Regions from separate parts of the Sphingomonas sp. HMP9 genome, predicted to be linked through region 3. Evidence: predicted binding sites of a transcription regulator. Region 3 holds the regulator's gene; each other region holds the start of a gene.
What was found. Region 3 encodes LexA, which represses DNA repair genes until DNA is damaged. Its sites were predicted from a motif close to GTTCCNCNCTTGTTCT; they were not measured.
Positions count from the first base shown of each region.

Region 1 (7,208 bases), 500 kb from region 3:
ACTCGAACGACGCCACGCGCGTCGGCATCTGGGGGGCGTTCAAGGGATCGCTGCTGACGATGGTCGTCACGTTGCTGCTCGCCTTCCCGATCGGCGTGCTGTCCGCGCTGTATCTCGAGGAATATGCGCCCAAGAACCGCTGGACCGACCTGATCGAGGTGTCGATCAACAACCTCGCTGCGGTGCCCTCGATCATTTTCGGGCTGCTGGGCCTCGCGGTGTTCCTGGGCACGTTCGGCATGCCGCGATCGGCGCCGATCGTCGGCGGGCTCACGCTTGCGCTGATGACGATGCCGGTGATCGTTATCGCCGGGCGCAACGCGATCAAGGCGGTCCCGCCGTCGATCCGCGATGCCGCGCTCGGCGTGGGCGCATCGCCGGTCCAGGTCGTGTTCCACCACGTCCTGCCGCTCGCCCTGCCCGGCATCCTGACCGGCACGATCATCGGCATGGCGCGCGCGCTCGGCGAGACCGCGCCGCTGCTGATGATCGGCATGCGCGCGTTCATCGCCGCGCCGCCGTCGGGCCTGAACGATCCGGCGACCGTGTTGCCCGTCCAGATCTTCCTGTGGTCCGATCAGGTCAGCCGCGGCTTCGTCGAAAAGACGTCGGCGGCGATCATCGTCCTGCTCGTCTTCCTGCTCGCGATGAACGGCGTCGCGATCTACCTCCGTAACCGATTCGAGACACGCTGGTGATGAATTCCAAACCCAAGACGCCGGTCCTGAAAATGACCGCGCGCAACGTCTCCGTCGCGTACGGAAGCAAGCTGGCGATCGATAACGTTTCGATCGACGTCGACCAGGACGAGGTCGTCGCGTTCATCGGCCCATCGGGCTGCGGCAAGTCGACCTTCCTGCGCACGCTCAACCGCATGAACGACACCGTCGCCAGCGCGCGCGTGACCGGGGAGATCAAGCTCGACGGCCAGGATATCTACTCCCCCGACATGGACGTGGTGCAGCTCCGCGCCCGCGTCGGCATGGTATTCCAGAAGCCGAACCCGTTCCCGAAATCGATCTACGAGAACGTCGCCTACGGCCCGCGCATCCACGGGCTGGCGGGCGCGAAAGCCGACCTCGACAGGATCGTCGAGAAGTCGCTGCGGCGCGCCGGTCTCTGGGACGAGGTCAAGGATCGCCTCTCGGACAGCGGCACAGCGTTGTCGGGCGGCCAGCAGCAGCGGCTGTGCATCGCGCGCGCGATCGCGGTCGATCCCGAGGTCATCCTGATGGACGAGCCGTGCAGCGCCCTCGATCCGATCGCGACCGCCAAGATCGAGGAGCTGATCCACGAACTGCGCGGCCGCTATGCGATGGTGATCGTCACGCACAACATGCAGCAGGCCGCGCGCGTCAGCCAGAAGACCGCGTTCTTCCACCTCGGCACGCTGGTCGAATACGGCAACACCTCCGACATCTTCACCAATCCCCGCGAAGAGCGGACCAAGGATTACATCACCGGCCGGTACGGCTGAGTGGAGGACCACGCATGAACACGCATACGGTCAAGGCCTTCGACAACGATATCGGCGAGCTCCGCGGGTTGATCTCGCAGATGGGCGGGCTCGCCGAGGACGCGATCGACAAGGCGATGCAGGCGCTGCAACGCAACGACATTGCGCTCGCCGAACAGGTGCGCGCCGCCGACAAGCAGATCGACATGATCGAAGCCGAGGTCGAGCGGCTCGCGGTGCGGATCATCGCGTTGCGCGCGCCGATGGCGGTCGACCTGCGCGAAGTGGTCGCCGCGCTCAAGATCGCGGGCGTCGTCGAGCGGATCGGTGACTACGCCAAGAACATCGCCAAGCGCGTGCCGATGATCGAGAGCGAGCACCGGATCGAACCGATCTCGATCCTGCCGGCAATGGGCCGGATGGCGAGCGAGATGGTCCACGACGTGCTCGACGCGTTCGCCGCACGCGACCCCGAGGAAGCCGTCCGCGTGGTCGAATGCGACAACGCGCTCGACGATTTCTACGACAGCATCTTCCGCACGCTCGTCACCTACATGGTCGAGAACCCCCGGACGATCGGGCAGGTCGCGCATCTGCTGTTCGTCGCCAAGAACCTCGAGCGGATCGGCGATCACGCGACCAATGTCGCGGAGATGGTGTATTTCGCCGCGACCGGCACGCAGATGGTCGATCGCGAACGCGGCATAAAGAAGGAGCAGGCATAATGGCACGCGCAAAGATGCTGCTGGTCGAGGACGATGCCGCCCTCGCCGAACTGCTGGTCTGGCATTTCAAGCGCGAAGATTTCGAGATCGCGCACACGCCGGATGGCGAGGAAGCACTCCTGCTCGCCAAGGAGAAGGTGCCCGACATCGTCCTGCTCGACTGGATGGTCGAGGGGCTGTCGGGGATCGAGGTGTGCCGCCGCCTGCGCCGCGCGCCCGAGACGCAGAACGTGCCGATCATCATGCTCACCGCGCGCGGTGAGGAAGAAGACCGCGTCCGCGGGCTCGAGACCGGCGCCGACGATTACGTGACAAAACCCTTCTCGCCCCGCGAACTCGTCGCCCGAGTCGGCGCGGTCCTGCGCCGCGTCCGCCCCGCGCTCGCCGGCGAAGCGCTGAGCTATGCGGACATCGAGATGGACACGGTCGGCCACAAGGTCCGCCGCTCGGGCGAAGTCGTCTCGCTCGGACCGACCGAGTTCCGTTTGCTCAAGCATTTCCTCGAGCATCCCGGCTGGGTGTTCTCGCGCGAGCGGCTGCTCGATGCGGTGTGGGGCCATGACAGCGACATCGAAAGCCGCACCGTCGACGTGCACATCCGCCGCCTGCGCAAGGCGATCAATGTCGGCGAGCGCCCGGACATTATCCGCACCGTCCGTTCGGCAGGCTATTCACTCGATACGGGGGGATAAGGACTCTGTCCCGCGGTGGGGCGAATGGAATCGGATGCGAAACGAAGGACCCAAGCGCGACTTAGTGCGTTCAGACGTCGCGCTACCAAAATGGTGCACCCATTTAGGAGATTTCCATGAAGTCCATACTTCTCGCCGCCGCCGCTCTTCTCGCGTCGCCCGTGATCGCTCAGACCACGCCGCCGGCAGACCCCGCCGCGCAGACCGCGCCGGCCGATCCCGCGATGCAGGCGCCGCCGGCGGATGCCGCAGCACCGGCCGATCCCGCAATGGCAGCCCCGGCCGATCCGGCAGCAGCCCCTGCAGCACCCATGGCCGCTCCGGCGCCTGCCGGTGGCGTGACGTTCGGTCAGCCGACCGTGACCCCGCCGACGCCGGCACCGGCCGAGTATCCGGTGTGCTCGAAGACGGTCAAGGACGGCTGCCGCAACCGCGGCGGCAAGTAACTGACATCCATGCAGGCGGCGGACCATCCGCCGCTTGCACGGCCAGCTTTACGTTCTAGGAAAGGCGCTCCAACTATAAGAGAGGAGCGCCTTTTCCATGTCCGGAAACTCTGGGTCCATTCGCTTTGACGACAAGGTGGCGATCGTCACCGGCGCAGGCGGCGGTCTCGGTCGCGAATATGCGCTCGAACTCGCCCGGCGTGGCGCAAAGGTGGTCGTCAACGATCTCGGCGGCTCGCGTGACGGCACCGGCCATTCGGACGCTGCCCTGAAAGTCGTCGAGGAAATCGAGGCGGCCGGCGGCGACGCGATGTCGAACGGCGGCAGCGTCACCGACTATGACCAGATGGTCGAGATGGTTGCAAAGGCGTCGGAGAAATGGGGCGGCGTCCATATCCTGATCAACAATGCCGGCGTCCTGCGCGACAAGAGCTTCGCCAAGATGGAACCCGCCGACTTCAAGTTCGTCGTCGACGTCCACCTCAACGGCTCGGCCAACGCCACCAAGGCGGTATGGGACACCATGCGCGCGCAGAATTACGGCCGCATCCTGATGACCGCGTCGTCGACCGGTCTTTACGGCAATTTCGGCCAGGCGAATTACGGCGCGGCCAAGCTCGGCCTTGCCGGCCTGACCAAGACGCTCGCGATCGAGGGCGCGAAGAACAACATCAAGGTCAATACGATCGCGCCGACCGCGGGTACGCGGATGACGCAGGACATCTTCCCCGAGGAAGCGTTCAAGGCCTTTTCGCCGGACAAGGTCGCGCCGGCGGCGGTATTCCTCGTATCGGAGGACGCGCCCACCAACATGATCGTCGGTGCCGGCGCGGGTGTGTTCCAGGCGGCGTACGTGACCCTGACGCAAGGCATGCTGCTGACCGGCGAAGACCTTTCCGTCGAAGGCGTCGCGGCGAACTGGGAGGCGATCATCGACCGCGCCGGCGAGATCGTTCCGCAGTCTGGCTCGGAGCAGTCGATGACCATTCTGAGCAAGTTGCAGGGACGCTGACCATCGGCTCCCCGCGAAAGCGGGGGCCCAGGACCACGGACGTGATCGCCTGTAAACTTGGGCGTCCGCTTTCGCGGGAGAACGGAACGGGGGAGCCCCCCCTCAGCGCGGTTCGCGCATCTGCCAGACTACCCTGCCAATGACCGCGATTGCTCCGTCCGGCACGACTGCCGCGTCGGGGTTGTCGCTCGTCGCAACGAACGCTCCCCGCACGAGCGCCACCCGCTTCACCATCACCGCATCGTCGATCCGGATGACGTACACGCCGCCCTTCGCGCGCGGCGTGCGGTCCGCGGTGTCGACTACGATATGATCGCCGTCGAATAGTCCCGGCTCCATCGAACTGCCACGGACGCGGATGATCGCCGCCTGCCCGTCCTTCAATCCGAGCGTCCGCGCGAGGCCGGGATCGAGCGTGTCGGTGCCGAGCACGATCTCGCCATCGACCAGCGCGCCGGGGCCGGCCGATGCCGCGACAGCGAGCCTTTGGATGCGGAACCCTGTCGGTCCGTCAGTGGGCGCGCCCAGCATTGCCTCGCTCACACCCAGATATTGCGACAGCAATCGCCGGTCGCGTTCGCCAAGTATGCGCGGCGATCCGCGGCGGACATATTGCTGGAGATACGCCGCGTTGCGCCCGAGCATCGTCGACAACGCCGCGAGACTGTCGCCACGCGCTGCCGCAAGCGTCGCGAGCGCGGTTCTTGGATCGGGATCGGACACGGTTCTAGCCACGACCGAACCCTAGCGTAGGAATTTTCCTAGACAAGTAGGATTTCCAGGAACAGATCGAGAACACAGGCCGAGACTCGGGCAAGGACTCGGGCCAAGTGACAGGAAGGAGCGACCATGTCCGTTCTCATCAAGATCGATCGATATCTGCGGCTGACCGGCATGCCGACGTCCAAGTTCGGCCGGTTGGCGGTCGGCGATCCGCGACTGGTCCACGACCTCCGACTCGGCCGCCAGCCGCGCGCGCCGATGGTGGCGCGGATCGAGACCTTCATCGAACGGCACGGGTCGTGAGGATGGACGCGCTCCGCGGCCCCGATGCGGGAACGATGCTGGTCCGTGCACTTCGCGGCCATGCGATTGCGGCAGAGCTGACGATGCACGTCGAATCGATCGCGTGCACGCCCTGGGCGAGCGCGACCTTCGTCGGCACGCTGCACCGGCTGACGATTGCGGCGGTTCCCGTACCCGGTCTTCGAGGCTGGATCGAAAGCCTTCCCGATGCGGAGTTTGCCATGCGCGGGCACATCGTCGCCGATCTCGTGGTCGATCGCGTCGAGACGATCGGCGAGCGGGAGCATGTGACGATCGCGGTGCTGACGCTGATCGACGCGTAAACCGTTCGTCAGGGGTGGACTTTCGCTTGCCGAGACACGAAGTCGGCGGTCAACGAAGGAGATGACGATGGCCGGGATGGGCAAGTTCGACTGGGCGGATCCGTTCCTGCTCGACGATCAGTTGAGCGAGGACGAGCGGATGATCCGCGACACCGCGAAGGCGTATGCAGACGACAAACTCGCGCCGCGGATCATCGACGCGTTCCAGCACGAGCATACCGATCCCGCGATTTTCCGCGAGATGGGCGAACTCGGCCTGCTCGGGCCGACGATCCCTGAGGAATATGGCGGCGTCGGTGCGTCCTATGTCGCTTATGGTCTGGTCGCGCGCGAGGTGGAGCGGATCGACTCCGGCTATCGCTCGATGATGTCGGTGCAATCGAGCCTCGTCATGTACCCGATCAACGCGTTCGGCTCCGAGGAGCAGAAGAAGAAATATCTGCCCAAGCTCGCGACGGGCGAGTGGATCGGCTGTTTCGGGCTGACCGAGCCCGACGCGGGCTCCGATCCGGGCGGCATGACGACGCGCGCGAAGAAGACGGCCAATGGCTATGTTATCTCGGGCGCCAAGACGTGGATCTCGAACTCGCCGATCGCCGACGTGTTCGTGATCTGGGCGAAGTCCGACGAGCATGGCGGCGGCATCCGCGGCTTCATCCTCGAACGCGGCATGAAGGGGCTGGAGACACCCAAGATCGAGGGCAAGCTGTCGCTCCGCGCGTCGATCACCGGCATGATCATGATGGACGAGGTCGAGGTCGGCGACGACGCGTTGCTGCCCGACGTGCAGGGCTTGAAGGGGCCGTTCGGCTGCCTCAACCGTGCGCGCTACGGGATTTCGTGGGGTGCGCTCGGCGCGGCCGAGTTCTGTTTCCATGCCGCGCGGCAGTACGGCCTCGATCGCAACCAGTTCGGCACGCCGCTCGCCGGACGCCAGCTCTACCAAAAGAAGCTGGCCGACATGGAAACCGAGATCGCGCTCGGGCTGCAGGCGTCGTTGCGCGTCGGTCGCCTGATGGACGAAGGCCGGTTCGCGCCCGAGATGGTCTCGATCGTCAAGCGCAACAATGTCGGCAAGGCGCTCGATATCGCCCGGATGAGCCGCGACATGCACGGCGGCAACGGCATCTCGGGCGAGTATCAGGTGATGCGTCACATGATGAACCTCGAGACGGTCAACACTTACGAGGGCGCGCACGACGTCCACGCGCTGATCCTCGGCCGCGCGATCACGGGTATCGCGGCGTTCTAGTGATAGGTCACGTGCTTGCTTCCCACCCCGGCGAAGGCCGGGGCCCAATTGGGATACGTGCGTTGGCTGATGCTGCGTATCGTTACGCCGACCTTTCCAATTGGGCCCCGGCCTTCGCCGGGGTGGTAGTGTGAACGTAGAAACCAAACCCACCCCCCTCGCCGGCCTGAAAATCGTCGAACTCGCGCGCATCCTCGCCGGGCCGTGGGCGGGGCAGGTCCTCGCCGATCTCGGCGCCGACGTCGTCAAGATCGAGAGCCCCGCCGGCGACGACAC
Region 1 is NZ_AP022673.1:1,637,551-1,644,758, forward strand. It holds gene pstA (phosphate ABC transporter permease PstA) at 1-698, shown strand, start outside; gene pstB (phosphate ABC transporter ATP-binding protein PstB) at 698-1,477, shown strand; gene phoU (phosphate signaling complex protein PhoU) at 1,492-2,181, shown strand; gene phoB (phosphate regulon transcriptional regulator PhoB) at 2,181-2,873, shown strand; gene HMP09_RS07325 (hypothetical protein) at 2,990-3,319, shown strand; gene HMP09_RS07330 (SDR family NAD(P)-dependent oxidoreductase) at 3,417-4,331, shown strand; gene HMP09_RS07335 (S24 family peptidase) at 4,434-5,066, opposite strand; gene HMP09_RS07340 (hypothetical protein) at 5,181-5,357, shown strand; gene HMP09_RS07345 (hypothetical protein) at 5,360-5,680, shown strand; gene HMP09_RS07350 (acyl-CoA dehydrogenase) at 5,748-6,932, shown strand; gene HMP09_RS07355 (CaiB/BaiF CoA transferase family protein) at 7,063-7,208, shown strand, end outside.
Region 1: HMP09_RS07335 (S24 family peptidase) is a predicted target of LexA. The motif match lies at 5,113-5,128, and genes of this name have one in related genera.

Region 2 (7,208 bases), 1.0 Mb from region 3:
GGCGTCGTCGCCATCGACAGCGTGATGATCGCGCCGAACTGGCTGGCCGCCTGAGGCTCGATCAACAGCCCCGCCTGCGCCTGCGCGAACAGCACGAAGCCGAACTCGCCGCCTTGGCTCAGCAACAGGCCGAGCGCGAACGCCTGTCGCCACGTCATCTTGAACGCCATGCCGATCAGCATGATGACGCCGGTCTTGGTGAGGATCAGCGCGGCGGCCATCGCCATGACGAACAGCGGGCGTTCGGCGATCGCGCCCAGATCGAGCACCATGCCCACCGCGAGAAAGAACAGCCCGAGCAGGATCGAGCGGAACGGCTCGACATCGGCCTCCAGTTCATGCCGATACGGGCTGTCGGCGAGCATCACGCCGGCGATGAACGCGCCGAGCGCCGTCGACAGCCCGAGCCATTCCATGATCGCCGCGCTGGCGATCACCGTGAACAGCCCGGCGAACACGAACATCTCGCGCTCGCCGAGATTGCCGATCAGGCGGAAGAACGGACGAAGCAGAAAGCGGCCGGCGACGACCAGCCCGACGACGGCAAGAACGGTGTAGATCGCCAGCAGCCAGCCGGGAGGCGCGTTGGCGTCGGCGGGGTTGCGGCTCATCGCCGCGACGATCGTGATCAGCGGGACGATCGAGAGATCCTGGAACAGCAGGATCGAGAAGGCGCGCTCGCCGAACGGCGTCTTCATCCGGCCGGACGAGCGCAGCATCGGCAGGACCTGTGCCGTCGACGAGAGCGCGAGCGGGAGCCCGAGCGCGAGCGCGGCGGGGAGCGAGAACTTCGCGCCGACCCAGACGATCGCGGTGATCGCAAGCCCGCAGATCGCAACCTGGAGCAGGCCGAGCCCGAAGATCTCCTCCTTCATCCTCCACAATCGTGTCGGATTGAGTTCGAGGCCGACGATGAACAGCAGGAGCGTGATGCCGAGTTCGGCGAACCCGAGCTTGGATTCCGCATCGCCGACCAAGCCGAGCACATGCGGCCCGACGACGGCGCCGGCGACAAGATACCCCAGCGTCGCGCCCAGCCCGAGCCGACGAAACAGCAGAACGAACATCAGCCCGAACCCGAGCAAGACGACGCCGTCGCGCAGCAGCGACGGTGCCGTGCCCTCCGCCATCAGACCTTCGCCTTTGCAGCGGTGTCGGCAGCCTCGGCGGCCGCTTCGAACGCGAGCCGGATGGAGGGGTGGCGCGCGGTATAGTCGAGCGCGGGGGTGAAGATATCCATCCCCGGCCAATCAGGCGCCTCGCCCTCGCGCGCAAGCCATGCGGTCAACGCGTCGCGCGTCGCGGCGAGTTCGGCGGGGGTGCGGCCCAGGATGTTGGCGGCGAGCAACGACGACGACGCCTGCCCTAAGGCGCAGGCGCGGACCAACAGGCCGACCTCGTTGACCCGGCCCTGGTCGTCGACCGCGACGTCGATCGTCACGCGGCTGCCGCAGATCGGCGAGCGCTTCTCGGCGGTCGCCATCGGTTGAGGAAGGCGTTCGTGATGCGGGATCGTCGCGGCAAGGCGCAGGATCTCGGCGTTGTAGAGGGGCGCGCTCATGGCTTCGGCTCGCTTGCTGAATCGGATCGGGAGGGTGGCGTTCGGGCGCCGAAGACGGGCTGCCCACGGCGGCGGCGGTCGACGAAATCGGCGATCCCGGCGCTGGTCGCGTTGAGCAGGGGATAGGTGCGCGACTTGGTCATCCATTCCGGGCGCCGCGACGGTCCGCCGCTCATCGTGTCGATGACGAGCGTGGCGAGCAGGAAGACGAGGCTCGCGAGGATAAGGCCTTTGAGCGCACCGAACCCGAAGCCGAGCGCACGGTCGACGGGGCCGAGAATCGACGTCCGCGTCCGCGCACCGATCGCGTTGGCGACGAGGCGGCCGCCGATATAGGTGACGCCGGTGATGATCGCGAACGCAAGCACCGCGGCTCCCCCCACGGTCCCGATCATCGGCGACAGCGCGGCGGCAAGCGGAATGTGGAACAGCTTCAGCATCGCGACCATCGCGACCCAGGCGAACATCGACAGCACTTCGGTGACGAACCCGCGGAGCAGCCCGAGCACCGCGGACCCGGCGACGGCAAGCAGGACGACGATGTCTAGGGCGGAAAGGTTCATGCCGTCTGGAATAGGGATGCGGGGGCCGAACCGCTAGTGCGCGCTGCGACTTGCGCGCGCAGAGCTGGCAATCCCCTGGCGTTCCTTGGCCAGCGGAAGTACCACCCTAGCGGTTCGGCCCGAACACACCGTAGCGTTCGCGCCACGCGGCGACTTCCTCATGCAGATGGCCGGGCGCGGGATCTCCCGATAGCACGAAGCCGGCAACGTCATTGTCGGGATGCATCAGCATTTTCTTCGATCCGTCACTGAACCAGACCGGGACCAGCTGGTCGCACACGCTGTCCAACACGGTCGCCGCCATGCCGTTCGCGATCGCGTCGCTGCCCGCGAGCACGCGGACATGGATCGAGACGCCTTCGAAGCAATTCTGCGGTTCGTTCACGAAATTGAGCGAGACGAGAAGCCCGGACCGGTCGGGCCGGGCCTCGTCGGGCAGGCTCGCGACCCGCCGCCAGGCGCAGAACCACGTCCGGCAGATGCGCGGGCGAACCGCGTGGATACCGCACCCGCGTTCGCAGAGATGGATGCACGGCGTTCCAGCAGGCTTGGCGAACTCGGGCGTGTCCACCGTCAGCTCGGTACAACATATAGCGCAGTCGCCGCAGGCCCGATCGGCAAGGACCGGCCCCAGCAGCATGGTTTCCACGTCGGCCTGGGGCCGCATCGACGCCGGCCGTTCCTCTACCGGGATCGATGGAGCGGTATCACGCCGATCCAAGGCTCAATTGCCCTCGGAATCCACCGTGAAGACCATCGGCTTGCCGCGCGACATCGGCTCCCATCCCGCCTGCAAGGCAGCCCGCACGCCGCGGGAGATCGTCGCATCGTCGATCTGGAGTCGCCTGCGCGGCAGCCCCTTCAACAGGCGTTTCGGCGCGGGGAACTCGAGCAGGGCTTCCCGTTTGGCGTCTTCCTGCAACAGCGAGATCGTCATGCCCTTCCAACCATCGGCATCCGTGTGCTGCGGCTCGCGCTCGAGGTTCCAATCGTATCGGGTGCCATCGACCTCGACGGTGCCGGTATTGCTTTTAGTGTTCGCCATGCCGGGGGCCATAGCATGGCTGGCGCGCGAGGCCATGCGTTCGGCGCTTGGCCGGACTTGCCCTCCACGATGCCGTTGCGCTCGGTTCGATAGCTGGGGTTCGACAAAAGCCTTCACCGCCCCGCCCCGGCGGAGGCCGGGGTCCAGTTGGGAGACGCTGCCGACTACCGCCGCGCGCAGTCACAGCGACCTCTCCAACTGGGCCCCGGCCTTCGCCGGGGTGGGTTTTCCCCTTTTTAGTATCAGTGCCGAACACGTCGCCGATGGCGCGGTACGCTGAGCAGAACGCAAGCCATCCCCATCGCCAGGGACGCACGGCCAACACAGTCACCAACGCTACCTTGTTCTCTAAAGAAGGCAGGAGCCAGTCTGGGTCCCCGCCTTCGCGGGGAAACAGGATTTTGCGCGTCTACCCTCGCCCCATCATATGGTCGACGAACGACGCCAGCGTCTTGAAGCCCGACAGCTTCATCCCGCTCTTCTCGCCCGTCATAGACGCCGGGACCAGCGCGCGTTCGAAACCGAGCTTGCTCGATTCCTTCAACCGCAAGGGGCCATGCGCGACCGGGCGGATCTCGCCCGACAACGCGACCTCGCCGAACGCCACCGCGTCGACCGGCACCGGGCGTTCCGACATCGCAGAGATCAGCGCCGCCGCCACCGCCAGGTCGGCCGCCGGATCCTGCACGCGGTAGCCGCCGGCAATGTTGAGATAGACCTCGGCGTTGGAAAAGCTCAGCCCACACCGCGCCTCCAGTACCGCCAGGATCATCGCGAGCCGCCCCGAATCCCAGCCGACCACCGCCCGCCTCGGGGTCGCCCCCGACGCCAGGCGAACGGTCAGCGCCTGGATCTCGACCAGCACCGGCCGCGTCCCCTCCAGCGCCGGGAACACCGTCGCGCCGGTCATCGCGTCATCGCGGTGCGTCAGGAACAGCGATGACGGGTTGCCGACCTCCGCCAACCCTTCGGTCTGCATCGAGAACACGCCGATCTCGTCGGTACCGCCAAAGCGGTTCTTGATCGCGCGCAGGATACGGTATTGGTGGCTGCGCTCGCCCTCGAACGACAGCACCGTGTCGACCATATGCTCGAGCACGCGAGGCCCCGCGATCGAGCCGTCCTTCGTCACATGCCCGACCAGCACCACGGCCGTGCCGCGCTCCTTGGCGAACCGGATAAGCTCCTGCGCCGATGCCCGCACCTGGCTGACCGTACCCGGCGCGCCCTCGATCAGGTCGGAGTGCATCGTCTGGATCGAATCGATCACCAGCATCGCCGGCGGCTGCGCCTGCAACGTCGTCAGGATGTCGCGCGTCGAGGTCGCCGCCGCGAGCTGCACCGGTGCATTGCCCAGCCCCAGCCGTCGCGCACGCAGCCGCACCTGATCCGCCGCTTCCTCGCCCGAGACATAGGCGACCGACTGGCCCGCCAGCGCCATCTTCGCGGCCGCCTGCAACAGCAGCGTCGACTTGCCGATGCCGGGATCGCCACCGATCAGCGTCGCCGATCCCTCGACGAAGCCGCCGCCCAGCGCCCGATCGAGTTCGGCGATGCCCGTCGCCATCCGGTCGGGCAGCTTGATCTCGGCGTCGAGCCCGACGAGCTGGATCGCGCGGCCGCCGGTCTGCAGATTATGCTTCGAATGGAACGGCGTGGCGGCGGTGTTCGCCTCCTCGACCAGCGTGTTCCACTCGTTGCAATCGCTGCATTGCCCCGCCCACCGATGCGACACCGATCCGCAAGCCTGACACACGTAACGCTTCTGGGGTTTCGCCATGGCGGCGGCTTAGCCCAGCAGGAACGATAAGGGAACATCGTTCGCCCGGATCGGCCCGGCAAAGCGCGCGCGGCCGGATTGTCTGGCGCTTGTCCACGTGCGGCGCTATCCGCCCGGAGGATGCAGCCGACCGATCTCCGTGTGGCCCTGTTCAGCGGCAATTATAACTATGTCCGCGACGGCGCGAACCAGTCGCTGAACCTGCTTGTCGGGCACCTGTTGTCGCGCGGCGTGCAGGTCCGCGTCTATTCGCCGACCGTCGCCAAGCCCGCCTTCCCGGCGATCGGCGATCTGGTCGACGTGCCCGCGATCCCGCTGGTCGGCGGTCGTGGCGAATATCGCGTCGCGCTGGGCATCACGCCGCGCGTGCGCCGCGACATCGATGCGTTTGCGCCCAACATCGTCCATGTCTCCGCGCCCGAATTTCTCGGCCACGCCGCGGCCGCCTATGCCCGCAGCCGCGGCATTGCGACGGTCGCCTCGTTCCACACCCGGTTCGAGACCTATTTCCGCTATTACAAGATGGGCTTCCTGGAGCCGCTCGCGAAAAAGCGGCTTACGCGCTTCTACAACCGGGTCGACGAGGTCGTCGTTCCCTCACCCAGCATGGCCGAGCTGCTGCGCGGCTGGGGCGTGACGTCGTCGATCGGCATCTGGTCGCGCGGAATCGATCACGACCGGTTCAACCCGGCCCGGCGCGATCTGGCTTGGCGGCGGTCGCTCGGCATCGCCGATGACGAGATGGTCGTCGGCTTCCTGGGCCGGCTGGTGAAGGAAAAGGGCCTCGACGTCTTTGCCGACGTACTGACCGAGCTGCGCCGCCGCGGCGTCCGCCACCGTGTCGTCGTGATCGGCGAAGGCCCGGCGCGAGACTGGTTCGCCGAGCGTGTCCCCGAAGCGGTGTTCACCGGCTTCCAGTCGGGCGACGCGCTCGGTCGTGCGGTCGCGTCGATGGACGTGTTCTTCAACCCCAGCGTCACCGAGACGTTCGGCAACGTCACGTTGGAGGCGATGGCGGCGAGCGTTCCCGTCGTCGCCGCGCGCGCGACCGGCGCGATCGACCTGATCGACGACGGCCGGACCGGGTTCCTGGTGCCGCCCACCGACATCGCCGGCTATGCCGACGCGATCGGCCGGATCGTCGCCGAGCCTGGCCTGCGCCACGCGATGGGCAGCGCCGGCCATGCCAAGGCCGCAGGCTATCGCTGGGACGTGATCAACCAGACCGTGCTCGACACCTATCTGGCAGTGATGGCGCGCCGCAGCGAGTAGCGCTGTAGGGGGTAAGGCGCGCCGGATGGGACAGGACCAGTCCAACGCGGCGCCCCGGACCGCAAGACGGCGTCCCCCCTCAGACAGCCGCCCAATCGAACGTCAGCGGCGCCTCGCGGAAGGCGAAGCGGTCGAGATGGCTCGACACCACCGTGCGCATCCGCTCGACATCCTCGCCCTCCGGCACCGTCAGCGCGACGTCGAGCGTCTCGCTGTCCGCACGCATCTCCAGCACCGCGCCGTTCGGGAAGGCGATGCGTCCCTCTTCTTCCGAGAACGTCACCTCCATCTTGTGGCTCCAGTGCTTGGCCAGTTGCTGGAGATACTTGCTGGCCGAATGCGTCGGCACGCGTGCGACCGAGACGTTTGCCGAGACGCTCACTTCAAGCGCTCGATCTTCTGCGCGACCTCGTCGATCAGCGCGACGATCTCGAAGATCGTGTCGTCGCTGGTCTCGCCCTTCGGCACGCGACCCTGGATCGCCTCACGCAGATTGCCCATGGCGCGACGCACCGGCGACCGGTTCCAGGCCACGCGATCATTCTCGGCGGCAAGGCCGGTCAGCCGCTCCATCAGCATCACCACGACGTCCGCGTTCTCCTCGATATAGGCACGGCCCTCGTCGGTCGCGGCGAAGCGCTTCTTGGCGCCTTCCGACTGCTGCTCGCCGATCAGGTTCATTTCGTCGAGCAACGTGAGCGTCGGGTAGACCACGCCCGGGCTCGGCGCATAGGCGCCGCCGGTCATCGTCTCGATCTCGCGGATCAAGTCGTAGCCGTGGCGCGGTGCATCGGCGATCAGCTTCAAGAGGACGAGCTTCAACTCGCCGCCGTCGAACATCCGCCGACTGCGTCCGCCCCCACTGCCTCCGCCGCCCCCGCCTCCGCCGCCATGACGGCCATGATGACGGTGAGCGCCGTGCACTGCTTCCCGAATTTGATCGCGCATCGCATGAAACTCATGCTGCCAACCTGCCCCACCCCGTGA
Region 2 is NZ_AP022673.1:114,519-121,726, reverse strand. It holds gene HMP09_RS00555 (cation:proton antiporter domain-containing protein) at 1-1,130, opposite strand, end outside; gene HMP09_RS00550 (iron-sulfur cluster assembly scaffold protein) at 1,130-1,561, opposite strand; gene HMP09_RS00545 (CvpA family protein) at 1,558-2,124, opposite strand; gene HMP09_RS00540 (YkgJ family cysteine cluster protein) at 2,231-2,791, opposite strand; gene HMP09_RS00535 (hypothetical protein) at 2,849-3,181, opposite strand; gene radA (DNA repair protein RadA) at 3,579-4,949, opposite strand; gene HMP09_RS00525 (glycosyltransferase family 4 protein) at 5,070-6,221, shown strand; gene HMP09_RS00520 (DUF2218 domain-containing protein) at 6,301-6,603, opposite strand; gene HMP09_RS00515 (PadR family transcriptional regulator) at 6,600-7,061, opposite strand; gene HMP09_RS18580 (hypothetical protein) at 7,040-7,183, opposite strand.
Region 2: radA (DNA repair protein RadA) is a predicted target of LexA. The motif match lies at 4,970-4,985, and genes of this name have one in related genera.

Region 3 (7,208 bases):
GTTCGAGAAATTCGCCAGCTCGTCCGCGCTCGGCAGTTCGCCGTTAAGCAGCAGATAGGCGACTTCCATGAAGTTCGACTGTTCGGCCAGTTCGCCGATCGTGTAGCCGCGGTGCAGCAGCGTACCGGCGTCACCATCGATATAGGTCAGCTTCGACTGGCACGACGCCGTCGACGTGAAGCCCGGATCATAGGTGAAGTTATCCGTCTGCGCGTACAGCTTGCGGATATCGATGACGTCGGGTCCGACCGTTCCGGACATCACCGGATAATCGAAATCCTTGCCATCGACCTTGAGGGTTGCGGTCTCGCTCATGCTTGTATCCTTCCTCGAAATCTTATCAGCTAGCCATTCGGTCGGCGATCCGACCGAGGCTCTCGTCGCGCCCGAGCAGGTCGAGCACATCGAATATTCCCGGTGACGTCTTGCGTCCCGTCAGCGCGGCGCGAAGCGGCTGTGCGACCTGGCCGAGCTTGACGCCCCGCGCTTCGGCCACGCGCCGTACCGCGCCTTCGAGCGCCTCCGTATCCCACTTGTCGAGCGCGTCAAGTTCGGCATGGGCATTGACCAAAATAGCGCTCGCTTCACCCTGCAAAAGGCTCGCTGCGGCGTCATCCATCGCCAAAGGACGCTGGCTGAACAGGAAATTCGATCCTTCGGCCAGCTCGTTCAGGTTTGCGGCACGCGGCTTCAGAACGGGCATTGCGCGAGTCAGAAGATCGAGTCCGCCGGTCGGGAGGTCGTGACCGATCCGGTCGGCAGCGAACTGCGCCAGACGCGCGTCGTCGGCTTCGCGGATGTAGTGGCCGTTGAGGTTCTCGAGCTTCTTCAGGTCGAAGCGCGACGGCGACTTGCCGACGCCCGACAGGTCGAACCATTCGACCGCCTGCGCGCGGCTGATGATCTCGTCATCGCCATGGCCCCAGCCGAGCCGGAGCAGGTAATTGTCAAACGCCTCGGGGAGGATGCCCATCTCGTCGCGATACGCCTCGATGCCGACCGCGCCGTGACGCTTCGACAGCTTGGCGCCGTCGGGGCCGTGGATCAGCGGAATGTGCGCGTAGATTGGTTCGGGCCAGCCCATCGCGCGGTAGATCGGCAGCTGGCGGAACGCGTTGTTGAGGTGATCGTCGCCGCGGATGACGTGGGTGACGCCCATGTCGTGATCGTCGACGACGACCGCGAGCATATAGGTCGGCGTGCCGTCCGAGCGGAGCAGGACGAGATCATCGATCTCTTCGTTGCGGACGGTAACGGCGCCTTGGACTCGGTCCTCGATCGTGACGGCGCCTTCCTGCGGTGCGCGCAGGCGGACGACGTGGGGAAGATCGGGGGCCTCGCTTGCCGGGCGGTCGCGCCATGGGCTGCGGATGCGCAGCGGCTTCTTGGCCGCCTGCGCCTCAGCGCGCATCGCGGCGATTTCCTCGTTGGTCATATAGCAGCGATAGGCATGGCCGTTGGCGATCATCTCGTGCGCGACCTGCGCGTGGCGATCGGCGCCGGCGAACTGCATGACCGCGTCGCCGTCCCACTCGAGCCCGAGCCAGCGCATCCCGTCGAGAATCGCGTCGATCGCCGGCTGGGTCGAGCGGACCCGGTCGGTATCCTCGATCCGCAGCAGGAATTTACCCCCCTTCGCCTTTGCGAACAGCCAGTTGAACAGCGCTGTGCGCGCGCCGCCAAGATGCAGGAACCCCGTCGGCGACGGAGCGAAACGGGTAACCACGGGTGCAGCCGAATTGGCGGTGCCCGTTTCAGATATTGCGCCCAACCGCGGGTGCTCCCAGACTGAAGAAACGATGGAGAAACGATAGAAAACCGATGGCCATGACAGCCGTCGCCGCCCCTAGCATGCGTCCTTGGCGGCGACAAATGGGCGTGCCGCGATGGGGGGCTGTCGTTGGGCTGGCCATGGAGCGCTGGCTCGAGGCGGAGCGCGACCAACTGGTGTTGTGGCTGCCGGTGATGCTGGGCGCGGGAATCGCGCTGTGGTTCGCCCTGCCGGACTCTGCCGCCTGGTGCGTGGCGATCTTGCTGTTGGTGGCGAGCGGGTTGGCGTGCTTGGCCATGGGGCAGGGCGGACGTGCGGCACGCGCGCTGGCGACCGGGTTGCTGACGGGCGCGCTTGGTCTCGGGTTGATCTGGGTACGGTCTGAATCGGTGGCGCGGCCGGTGCTGGCCGGTCCGACGATCGCGCGTTTTTCCGCCAAGGTCGAGGCGGTCGAACCGCTGGTGGCGCGCAAGCTCGTCCGGTTGACGGTGTTGCCGGTCGGTAAAGGTGTAGAGACGGACGGGCAGCACGTCGCGTTGCCGTACCGCGTCCGTGTCAATCTGGCCGAGGCGGATGCGCCGACGCTGCTCGGCATCGGTGCGGTGGTCCATCTTCGGGCTCGTTTGATGCCGCCGCCGCTCCCCGCAGTCCCGGGCGCCTACGACTTCGCGCGCGTCGCGTGGTTTGGCGGGATCGGCGCAACGGGGCGCGGCTTCGCACCGGTGGTCGTGACGACGCCGAACGGATCGGGGGCGGGTATCCGCGTCGCGCTGTCGCACCATATCGTATCGCGACTGGACGGCAGTGCGGGCGGTATCGCCGCGGCGCTCGCGACCGGCGATGTCGGGGCGATCAGCGAAGAGGATTCGGAGGCCATGCGTCGCGCGGGGCTCGCGCATCTGCTGTCGGTCAGCGGCCTGCACATCACAGCAGCGGTCGCGGCGACGATGTTGATCGTGTTGCGTCTGCTGGCGCTCAGTCCGTGGCTGGCGCTGCATGCGCGCCTGCCATTGATCGCGGCCGTAGCGGGTGCGGCGGCGGCGATCGGTTATACGCTGCTGACCGGCAGCCAGGTTCCGACGATTCGGTCGTGCGTGGCCGCGCTGCTCGTGCTGGCGGCATTGGCTATAGGTCGCGAGGCGATGACCTTGCGGCTCGTCGCGGCGGGGGCGGCGTGCGTCATGCTGGTCCTGCCCGAATCGGCGGCGGGGCCGAGCTTCCAGCTCTCGTTTGCCGCGATCACCGCGATCATGGCGCTGCACGAACATCCCGCAATCCGGGCGTTCTTCGGTCCTCACGACGAAGGACGCTGGCGCAAGGTCGCGCGCGGTGTCGCGTCGCTGCTGCTGACGGGGCTGCTGGTCGAAGTCGCGCTGATGCCGATCGCGGTGTATCATTTCCACAAGGCTGGATTGTATGGCGCGTTCGCCAACATCATTGCGATTCCTCTGACGACGTTCGTCGTGATGCCGCTGGAGGCGCTGGCGTTGCTGCTCGATGCAGCCGGCGTTGGTGCGCCGATCTGGTGGCTGGTGCAGCGATCGCTCGATGCGCTGCTGTGGCTGGCGCATGGAGTTGCCAGCGCGCCGGGCTCGGTGCGGTCCTTGCCCGCGATGCCGACGGCGGCGTTTGCGCTGATGATCGTCGGCGGCATCTGGATCGCGCTGTGGCGGACGCGGTGGCGACGGCTCGGGCTGATGCCGTTGGCTGCTGGTGCGATCTGGGCGCTCATGACGCCGCCACCGGACGTTCTCGTGACGGGCGACGGGCGCCATGTCGCGGTTCGGACGGCGGCGGGGCTGGCGATGCTGCGCGACCGGGCGGGGGATTATACGCGCGACATGCTGGCCGAGAATGGCGGGGTGGATGGGGAACCGCTGCTGCTCGCGGACCAACCCGATGCGCGGTGCAGCCGCGATCTGTGCGTCACCGATATCGTGGCGCGGGGACGGACGTGGCGGATCCTGGCGACGCGAAGCGCTTACATGGTGCCGATCGCCGCGTTCATCGCCGCGTGTCGCAGCGCCGATATCGTCGTCAGCGAACGTGGTCTGCCGAAACGCTGCGTGCCACGGTGGTTGAAACTGGATCGCCGCGTGCTTCGGCGGACGGGCGGCGTTGCGTTGAACTTGGGGACGGGGACGGTCGTGACGATCCTGAATGCCGGCGACCGTCACCCTTGGCGACATCCGCCATTGCTCGAACGCACCGTGCATGCGTTCAGGCCGCGCCATGTCCCAGCACTTCAGTCGTAGCGGCGGAGGATTCCAGAGAGCTTGCCCTGCACGCGGACCTGCGCGGGGGCGTAGCGCTGAGGATCATAGGCACGGTTGGCAGGGTCGAGGCGGACCATGGCGCCTTCGCGGCGGAAGTATTTGAGCGTGGCTTCGCTCTCTTCGATCAAGGCGACGACGATCTCGCCGTCGCGGGCGGTCTCGGTGCGGCGGATCAGCGCATAGTCGCCGTCGAGGATGCCGGCCTCGACCATCGAATCACCGGAGACTTCGAGCGCGTAATGTTCGCCGGTGCCGAGCAGGGCCGCGGGAACGGCCAGCATCGTGCTGCCCTCGAACGCCTCGATCGGGACGCCGGCGGCGATGCGCCCGTGAAGAGGGATTTCGACGACGTCGTTCGCGGGCTGCGGTGCGGCGACCGGCGCGGGCTTTACGTTCGACGCCTTTGACGGCACCTTCTTCTCGGCACGCTCCGGCATGCGCAACACTTCGAGCGCGCGTGCGCGGTTGGGCAGGCGGCGAATGAAGTTGCGCTCCTCGAGCGCGCTGATCAGACGGTGGACGCCCGACTTCGATTTCAGGTCGAGCGCGTCCTTCATCTCCTCGAACGACGGCGAGACGCCGGTTTCGTTGAGGCGATCGTTGATGAAGCAGACGAGTTCGTGCTGCTTGCGCGTGAGCATGGCGGTTCTCCGTCCGGAACAGACTGGGAACTTCTATGGAACATAATTAACGCCGTCAAGCGCCCGTATCACGCAATCACGAGGATTTCCGCCGATTCGCCTGCGCTGGCCGCCGGGGCGTTGCCGGCGCGGACGATCAGGCAGGTCGAGCGCGCGAGCGTGAGCAGCATCGAGCTGTCCTGGATGGTCGAGGCATAGGCCTTGCCGTCGCGGAGCTCGGCGCGGAGATAGTCGGTGCGCGCATTGTTGGCGGGCAGGTCTTCGCCGAGCAGCGCGTGGGTCGACTGAGGGAGCGGATCGCGCGCGCCGGCCATGTGCGCGACGACGGGCTTCACGAACAGCGCGGCGGTGACGAACGCGGAGACCGGGTTGCCGGGCAGGCCGAGCACCATCATCTCGCCGATCCGCCCCGCCATCATCGGCTTGCCGGGGCGCAGGGCGATCCGCCAGAAATCGATTCGGCCGCCGGCGGCTTCGATCGCCGGGCGGACAAGGTCGTGATCGCCGACCGAGGCGCCGCCGGTGGTAACGAGCAGGTCGGCTTGAACGCTCGCGAAGGCCTCGCGCAGGATCTCTAGATTGTCGGGGAGGATGCCGAGATCGATAACGTCGACGGGCATGTCGGCGAGCATCGCGGCGAGCATGACGCCGTTCGATTCGGGAAGTGCGACGCCGTCGGTGGTCGTGCCGGGGGGGACGAGTTCGTCGCCCGTGGCGGCGACGGCGACGCGGACGCGGCGGTTGACGGTCAGGCTGCCGTGCCCGCCGGTCGCGACGACGGCGATGCGGGCGGGGCTTAGGCGGTCGCCGGCGGCGATCAGCCTAGTGCCGGTCGAGAAGTCGAGCCCTTTGCGGCGGGTGTTGCGGCCGAACGTCGGCGGGCCTTCGCCGGCCAGGATCAGGGTCGCGCCATCACGTTCGGCCTCTTCCTGGACCATCACGGTGTCGGCACCTTCGGGCATTGCCGCGCCGGTGAAGATGCGGGTGGCTTCGCCGGGAGCGACCTTGCCGGTGAAGGGACGGCCGGCGGCGCTTTCGCCGATGACGGTCCAGGGGCCGGGAAGGTCGGCGAACCGGATCGCGTAGCCGTCCATCGCCGAGAGGTCGGCCGCCGGCTGCGTGCGGCGAGCGAGAATGTCCTCGGCGGCCCACCGGCCGGCGGCTTCGCGCAGCGACACAGTCTCGCTGCCCACGCGAGGGGCCATGGCGAAGAGGCGGGTCTGGGCTTCGGCGACGGGGACTAGGGTCATGCTTAAGGCTCTGTTTTTAGGCGGTTCTGAAAAGTGAAGTATAGAAAGTATAGACGCTGGGAGCGGTTTGGCGGTTCGCGCTTTGGGGTCGTCTCGTGAGGGGAAGCGCGGGGTGCCGCGGTATGTTCCGTGCTGTGCCATCGGTTTGGCGTGTAGGACAGGTGTTGTGGCGCCGGGGGGGAGCGGCGATCCGGTGTATCGGACGTTGGCTACAGCCGCCTTGTGCTCCCGCGAAGGCGGCAGCCCAGGCTGGGTTCCCGCCTTCGCGGGGAAACACGGTTGGGCGGACGTCGCTCGTTATTAGCTGAGCCGTGCCAACTGGGCCCCGGCCTTCGCCGGGGTGGGGTTTGTGGCGCCGCCGGCCAGCTTCCGTTCATGCGGCAAGGGGCTTTTCTGGCGCGCAATGAGACACCAGATCAATAGGATGACGGTTACCCAGCCACGGACGAGAGACAGGATCGGCGCGGCGGTTGGGGCCGTCCTGCTGCCGGGGGTGCTTGGCTATGCACTGCTCAATGGGCTGGTCGTGCCGATGCCGGCTGCCGTTACCGACGCGCTGAAGGTGTTCGGCGTGGCGCCGCCACCGCCTCCGCCGCCGGTCGAGAAGGTCAGGCCACGCCCGTCGCCCAGTCGCAAGCCTCAGGGCGCCGCGTCGCCGCCCAATCTGAAGTCGAAGGCGACCGAGGTCGTGGCGCCGCCGCCGGTGGTGCCGGTGATGGTGCCGCCGCCGGTCGTGGTTGCGGAGAAGGCCGGGTTGGGCGCGCAGGCGACCGCTGGCGCTTCGGATGTGCGCGGGCCGGGGACTGGGAGTGGCGGGATCGGCAACGGCACCGGGAGCGGCGGCTATGGTGATGGGGACGGTGGGGGTGGCGAGGAAACGCCGCCGCGGTGGCGCAAGGGGCGGTTGAAGGATTCTGATTACCCGAGCGACGCGCCGAGAACGGGTATTCGTGGCGTGGTTTCAGTCCGCTATGTCGTCCAGGTGAGCGGGCGTGTGTCGGATTGCCGGGTGACGCGGTCGAGCGGGAGCGGGGTGCTGGACAGCCTGACCTGCCGGTTGATCGAGCAGCGGCTTCGCTATGATCCATCGCTGGATGCAGCGGGGCGGCCGGTGGAGTCGACGATCGTGCAGGATCACTACTGGACGATCGAAGACTAGAACCCTTGCGGTCGGGGTGCGGCTCCTACCCCTTGGGTATTGCCTCGCGTGCCCTCACCCTTCGCCGCCTTCGGCGTCTTTCCCTCTCCCCGTTGGGGAGAGGGTTTTGTC
Region 3 is NZ_AP022673.1:1,132,943-1,140,150, reverse strand. It holds gene HMP09_RS04905 (citrate synthase) at 1-315, opposite strand, end outside; gene gltX (glutamate--tRNA ligase) at 341-1,771, opposite strand; gene HMP09_RS04895 (ComEC/Rec2 family competence protein) at 1,912-4,026, shown strand; gene lexA (transcriptional repressor LexA) at 4,017-4,688, opposite strand; gene HMP09_RS04885 (molybdopterin molybdotransferase MoeA) at 4,757-5,938, opposite strand; gene HMP09_RS04880 (TonB family protein) at 6,363-7,097, shown strand.

Region 4 (7,208 bases), 880 kb from region 3:
CCTTCTTCGCGGTCTGGCGCTTGTCGAACGAGTCCCAGACGTCGTTCCACTGGCCCTTGGTGGCGGCCTTCGAATATTCGGTGGCGCGCTGTTCGAAGAAGTTGGCGTGCTCGACGCCGTTGAGCATCGGCGCGAGCCAGGGCAGCGGGTGCTCGTCGATCATGTAGATCGGCTTGAGGCCGAGCTGGGTCATGCGCCAGTCGGCGATGAAGCGGATGTACTTCTTGATCTCCTTGGGGGTCATGCCGTTGACCGGGCCCATCTCGAAGGCGAGATCGATGAAATTGTCCTCGAGGCGGATCGTCGTCTGGCAGACGTCGGCGATGTCGTCCTTGACCGCCTTGGTCAGGCACTGGCGCTCCTGACAGAAGGTGTGGAACATCTTGATGATGCCCTCGCAGTGCAGGCTCTCGTCGCGGATCGACCACGTGACGATCTGGCCCATGCCCTTCATCTTGTTGAAGCGCGGGAAGTTCATCAGCATCGCAAACGATGCGAACAGCTGGACGCCTTCGGTGAAGCCGCCGAACATCGCGAGCGTGCGCGCGATGTCCTCGTCATTGTCGACGGTGAACTGCTGCATGTAATCATGCTTTTCCTTCATCTCGGCATATTCGAGGAAGGCGCCATATTCGCTCTCGGGCATGCCGATGGTGTCGAGCAGATGGCTGTAGGCGGCGATGTGGACCGTCTCCATGTTGCTGAACGAGGTCAGCATCATCTTGATCTCGGTCGGCTTGAACACGCGGCCGTATTTCTCGTGGTAGCAATCCTGCACCTCGACATCGGCCTGCGTGAAGAAGCGGAAGATCTGCGTGAGCAGGTTGCGCTCGTGGTCGCTCAATTTCTGCGCCCAGTCGCGGCAATCCTCGCCCAAGGGCACTTCCTCGGGGAGCCAGTGGAGCTGCTGCTGGCGCTTCCAGAACTCGAACGCCCAGGGGTATTCGAACGGCTTGTACTGCTTGGAGGCGTGAAGGAGGGACATGGGGTAAGCCTTTCGGGAAATCTGTCGTAAATTCGGGAAACTGGTGGAGTTATCGGTGCGTCATATCTGCGTGCTCCATTGCCACATCGCGGCGGCGGACATGGCGAGGACGATCGCGCCCGAGGCGAGCATGATGCCGATCATCCTGAACGCATAAGTCTGCGGTTCGGTGATCGTCGGCGAGCGCAGCCGCAAAAGAAGGGCCGTGCCGACGATTCCGAGCACGGCCGCGACCGCGAACATGATAGCTGAACCATACGTCATGCGACCAACTCGCGCGGCGCGCGTTCAGCACCCGTATTCATCACAGGAGAACGACCATGGTCGATGCAACCCAGATCCAGGAACATGCCGAAGTCATCGGTGCGGACGGCGTCCATGTCGGCACCGTCGACAAGGTCGAAGGCAACCGCATCAAGCTGACCAAGAAGGACTCGGGCGCCCAGGTCAACGAGGGCACGGGCAGCCATGAAGGGCATCATCACTTCATCTCGCTCGGGCTGGTTGCGGATATCGAGGACGGCAAGGTCCGCCTTTCGGCCAACGCCGACGTGGCGGTGACGTTCGAAGAAGAGGCCTGACACGCTGGCGGTACGCTTACCGCGTACCGCCGAGCCCGCCCGAACCCCGGTCCGCACCATGCGGGCCGGGGTTCGTTGCGTCAGGCCGCAACGAAAGGCCTTACTGACAGGCAAGGCACTCATCGTAATCCTTCGACTCGACGTCGATCTGACGCAGGTCGATCGTGTTGTCGGCCTCGACCCCACCGGCGAACCCGGCGCGCTGCACCGACTTCGAGCGGAGGTAATAGAGCGACTTGATGCCGAGCTCCCAGGCGCGGAAGTGGAGCATCAGCAGGTCCCACTTTTCCACGTCCGCCGGGATGAACAGGTTCAGCGACTGCGCCTGGTCGATATAGGGCGTGCGATCGGCGGCGAGCTCGAGCAGCCAGCGCTGGTCGATCTCGAACGACGTCTTGTAGCAATCCTTTTCCTCGACCGAGAGGAAGTCGAGATGCTGGACCGAACCGCCCTGTTCGAGGATCGAGTTCCAGACCGCGTCGGAGTTCTTCGACTTCTCGGCGAGCATTTTTTCGAGATACGGGTTCTTGATCGAGAAGCTGCCCGAGAGCGTCTTGTGCGTGTAGATGTTCGCCGGGATCGGCTCGATGCACGCCGACGTGCCGCCGCAGATGATGCTGATCGACGCGGTGGGGGCGATCGCCATCTTGCAGCTGAACCGCTCCATCGCGCCGACATCGGCCGCATCGGGGCAGGGGCCGCGCTCGATCGCGAGCTGCATCGAGGCTTCGTTGGCCTGGCTGCTGATGTGCTTGAACATGCGCAGATTCCACGACTTCGCCATCGCGCCCTCGAACGCGAGCCCACGCGCCTGGAGGAACGAGTGGAAGCCCATCACGCCGAGGCCGACCGAACGCTCGCGGCCCGCCGAATAGGCGGCGCGTTCCATGCCGGGTTCGTGGCGGTCGATATAATCCTGCAGCACGTTGTCGAGGAAGCGCATGACGTCCTCGATCAGGCCCTTCTCGTCCTTCCACTGGTCCCAGGTTTCGAGGTTCATCGACGACAGGCAGCAGACCGCGGTCCGCTCGTTGCCGAGGTGATCCTTGCCGGTCGGCAGCGTGATCTCCGAGCACAGGTTCGAGGTCGAGACCTTGAGGCCGAGCTCGCGGTGATGCTTGGGCATCGCCTTGTTCACGTGATCGGCAAAGACGATATAGGGCTCGCCGGTCTGGAGGCGGGTCTCGACGAGCTTCTGGAACAGCGAGCGCGCGTCGACGGTCTGGCGGATCGTCTGATCCTTGGGGCTGCGCAGATGCCATTCGGCGCCGTTGCGAACCGCCTCCATGAAGTCGTCGGTGATCAGCACGCCGTGGTGCAGGTTCAGCGCCTTGCGGTTGAAATCGCCCGAGGGTTTGCGGATTTCGAGGAATTCCTCGATCTCGGGGTGCGAGACGTCGAGATACACCGCGGCCGAACCGCGGCGCAGCGAGCCCTGGCTGATGGCAAGGGTGAGCGAGTCCATGACGCGGACGAACGGGATGATGCCGCTGGTCTTGCCGTTGAGGCCGACCGGCTCGCCGATGCCGCGGACGTTACCCCAATAGGTGCCGATGCCGCCGCCGCGCGAGGCGAGCCAGACATTCTCGTTCCAGGTGTCGACGATGCCGCCAAGGCTGTCGGGGACCGAGTTGAGGTAGCAGGAGATCGGCAGGCCGCGGCCGGTGCCGCCATTCGAGAGAACGGGGGTGGCGGGCATGAACCAGAGCTTCGAGATCGCGTCGTAGAGGCGCTGTGCGTGGCCGGCGTCGTCGGCATAGGCCGACGCGACACGGACGAACAGATCCTGATAGCTCTCGCCGGGGAGCAGGTAGCGGTCCTTCAGCGTGTCCTTGCCGAATTCGGTGAGAAGCGCATCGCGGCTGTGATCGACCTCGACCGGGTAGATCTGCGCGCGCACGGAGTGGCTGTCCTGCGCCTGGCGAGGGGCCTTGGGCGTCTCGACGGCGGGGGTTTCGGTGGTCTGTTCGATCGTGTCAGTGGTCATGTCGCTATCCCGGCTGCTGTTTCTGAAATCCATCGAAACTGCTCCTAGTGTTCTGTATTCGTTCGAATCGGTCGCCTGTCGCCATGCTACCATCGGACGGCCCCGAACGGGAGAACAAAAAGTGACCATCGCGGCGGTGGAAGGCGCGCTTACGGTCAAATCGCATATGGCTATGCGAGGGTTGTTCTACCAGCGATTGGGTCCGCCCCCGAACGCAACCCCAAGAGATTGTGCCAAACCGCGAAGAGACGCAAGGGGGTGAGAGGGGTGTCCGGGGCTCGGTTCGTCGCGTTCGTCGCGGGGTTGGGCGGCGGTGAGATTCGCGACGCGTGGACTTCCGCGGGGTTCGCGATGTGCAAGGGGACGAAGCGGGAACGAAAAATTATTTACGCGGGGAAGATGGCAAATGTTGCTTTGGTTTGGGGGAGGGGGCGGTGCGGGGGCTCGGCTGCAGATAGCGGCTTCATGCCGTTTCTAGTCCCTCCGCGGAGGCGGGGGATCAGGCGCCATGCGCGTCGTCCCGCTTGATTCCTGGGCCCCCGCCTTCGCGGGGGAACGGGCTGGGAGGGTTCTCGCTCTTCCAAACGTGAGCACCTTCCCGGCGGAGGCCGGGGTGGTGGCAATCTTGGGATGGTGGCGATGTTGGCGTGGTGGCAATCTGGGATGGTGGTGATGTTGGGGTAGTGGTGATCGTAGGCGATGGTGATCGTGATCGTAGGGGGTGGCGATCGGCGTGTGCCTCACCCTTCGATGATCGTCCGGATCTGCGTCGCCAGCGCTTCCATCGCAAACGGCTTGGTGATCATCGACATGCCCGGCTCGAGGAAGCCCGACGCCGACGCCGCATTCTCGGCATAGCCGGTCATGAACAGTACGCGGAGTCCGGGACGCAGCGCCCGGCCCGCGTCGGCGACCTGACGGCCGTTGAGGCCGGGCAGGCCGATATCGGTGACGAGGAGGTCGATGCGCTCCATCGTGCGCAACCGCTCGAGCCCGGCGGGCCCGTCATGCGCCTCGACCGCCTGATAGCCGAGCTCTGCCAGCACATCGACGATCAGCGACCGGACGACCCCGTCATCCTCGACCACCAGCACGGTCTCGCCTGCGTTGGTACCATGGTCCTGGGTCAGGCCGGGCAGCGCCACATCCTGCTCCGCCTCGGCGTAATGGCGGGGGAGGTAGAGCTTGATCGTCGTGCCCTGGCCGACCTCGCTGTAGATCCGCGCATAGCCCTCCGACTGGCGCGCGAACCCGTAGATCATCGACAGGCCGAGCCCGGTACCCTGGCCGATCGGCTTGGTGGTGAAGAACGGCTCGAACGCCTTTGCGATCGTGTCGGCGGACATGCCGGTACCGGTGTCGGACACGCAGATGCAGACGTAATGGCCGGGCCGGACGTCACGCTGGCTGGCGGCGAAATGATCGTCGAGATGCGCGTTGCAGGTCTCGATCGTCAGCTTGCCCCCATGCGGCATCGCGTCGCGCGCGTTGATGACGAGGTTGAGCAGCGAATTTTCGAGCTGGTTGGGATCGCATAACGTCGTCCAGAGCCCAGCGGCGAGCACCATCTCGAGTTCGATCCGTTCGCCGGTCGTGCGACGCAGCAGGTCTTCGAGCGAGGCGACCAGCGGGTTGACCTTGACCGGGCGCGGATCGAGCGGCTGGCGACGCGAGAATGCCAGCAGGCGGTGCGTCAGCGAGGCGGCACGGTTGGCGGCGGTGGTCGCACCGGTGATGAAGCGATCGAGTTCGCTGACGCGGCCTTGCGCGACGCGACGCTGGACGATCTCCAGGCTGCCGATGATGCCTTGCAACAGGTTGTTGAAGTCATGCGCGATGCCGCCGGTGAGCTGCCCGACCGCCTCCATCTTCTGCGCCTGGCGGAGCGCCTCCTGCGCCTCGATCAGTTCCTGCGTCCGATCGCGTACGCGCTGCTCCAGATCGGCGTTGAGCGATTGCAGGTCACGTTCGAGCATCTTGCGATCGGTGACGTCCGCCCCCTCGACGAAGATGCCGACGACCGCGCCGGTTGCGTCGCGGATCGGCTGGTAGACGAAATCGACATAGCGATCGTCTACCGGTCCGCCGGGTTCGGCCTGGACCGCATAGAGCATGCCGTGCGCGGTAAAGGCGTCGCCGCTTCGGAACACGCCGTCGAGCAGGTCGAGAAATCCCTGTTCGACCGCGTCGGGCAACGCCTCGGCGACCGCGCGGCCGACCACGTCGCGGTGGCCGATCAGCTTGTCGTAGCCGGGGTTGGTCAGCTCGAACCGGTGTTCGGGGCCGCGCAACATCGCCATGAAGGTCGGCGCCTGCGCGAACATCTGGCCCATCCGCTCACGCTCGTCGCGTAGCGCACGCTCGGTCAGGACGCGCTCGGTGCTTTCGTAGGTCGAGCAGAACATGCCCGCGATCGCGCCGTTCTCGTCGCGGACCGGCGAATAGGAGAAGGTGAACCAGGTTTGCTCGTCATAGCCCTTGCGATTGGTAACGAGAGGCAGGTTTTCGAAGAACGACGCCTCGCCTGCCAGCGCCTTGTCGACGAGCGGACTGATATCCGTCCAGACATCGGCCCACACGTCCGCGAAACGCCGCCCAAGCGCCCGCGGGTGCTTGTCGTGCATGATACGCGCGTAATGGTCGTTGTAGAGGAAGCCGAGCTCGGGGCCCCAGGCGAGGCACATCGCGAATTCGGACGCGAGCATCAACGACACGATCGAGCGGAGCGACTGCGGCCAGTGCTCGATCGGGCCGAGCGGTGACGAGGACCAGTCATGCGCGCGGATCATCGCGGCCATCTCGCCGCCGCCGGTCAGGAAATCGGCCTCGGCCGTCTGTGGGGTCATCTCAAATTCCTGCCGGTCGCACACCGGGCTGACCTCTGCGTCGGTGCTGGTTCGATAGGGGGTTCAATACGGGCGTTCGATACGGGCGTTCGATACGGGGCCCCGTCGCGCGTTTCCATCGGTCCGCGGACAGGTCGACGGGTCATCGGCACAGTTCGTCGGCCAATTGGGTCAGGCTGTCGACGCGATAGTCCCAATCCTGAACGGCATCCGCATCGGGTGCGGGACGACCGCCATATTCCTGGGGCCGGTCGACATAGGCGGTCTGCAAGCCGGCAGCGCGGGCCGCGGCGAGGTCGCTATGGTGCGCGGCGACGAGGCAGAGCTCGGTCGGATCGATCGCCAGCATGCGCGCGGTGGCGAGATAGGATTCGGGGAGCGGCTTGTAGACGCGGCTGACTTCGGCGCCGAGGATCGCATCCCAGGGGAGGCTGGCGCGGCGGGCCATCTCGAGCACCAGCGCGATGTTGCCGTTGCTGAGCGTGACGATCGGGTAGCGAGACTTGAGACGGGCAAGGCCTTCGACCGAATCGGGCCAGGGGTCGAGCCGGTGCCAGGCGTGAGTCAGGTCGGTGAGCGTGGTCTCGTCCAGCGCCTCCGGCTCGATGCCGTGGTGGCGGAGCAGGTTTTCGAGCGCCTCGCGGTGGAGCGTGTCGAGGATGACGAACGGACGCCTGCCGCTGCGTACCTCTTCGAGCGCGGGCTGATAGCGGTTGCGCCAGCCGTCGGCGAACAGGTGCGGGTCGATATCGGTGCGGCCGAGGCGGGCGAGGATGGGGGCGGCCTCGCGTGCGATCCCCGAGCGCCAG
Region 4 is NZ_AP022673.1:2,008,128-2,015,335, reverse strand. It holds gene HMP09_RS08875 (ribonucleotide-diphosphate reductase subunit beta) at 1-985, opposite strand, end outside; gene HMP09_RS08870 (hypothetical protein) at 1,046-1,228, opposite strand; gene HMP09_RS08865 (DUF2171 domain-containing protein) at 1,306-1,566, shown strand; gene HMP09_RS08860 (ribonucleoside-diphosphate reductase subunit alpha) at 1,667-3,553, opposite strand; gene HMP09_RS08855 (ATP-binding protein) at 4,294-5,847, opposite strand; partial or broken gene HMP09_RS18665 (hypothetical protein) at 5,983-6,177, opposite strand; gene HMP09_RS08850 (haloacid dehalogenase type II) at 6,542-7,208, opposite strand, start outside.
Region 4: HMP09_RS08860 (ribonucleoside-diphosphate reductase subunit alpha) is a predicted target of LexA. The motif match lies at 3,665-3,680, and genes of this name have one in related genera.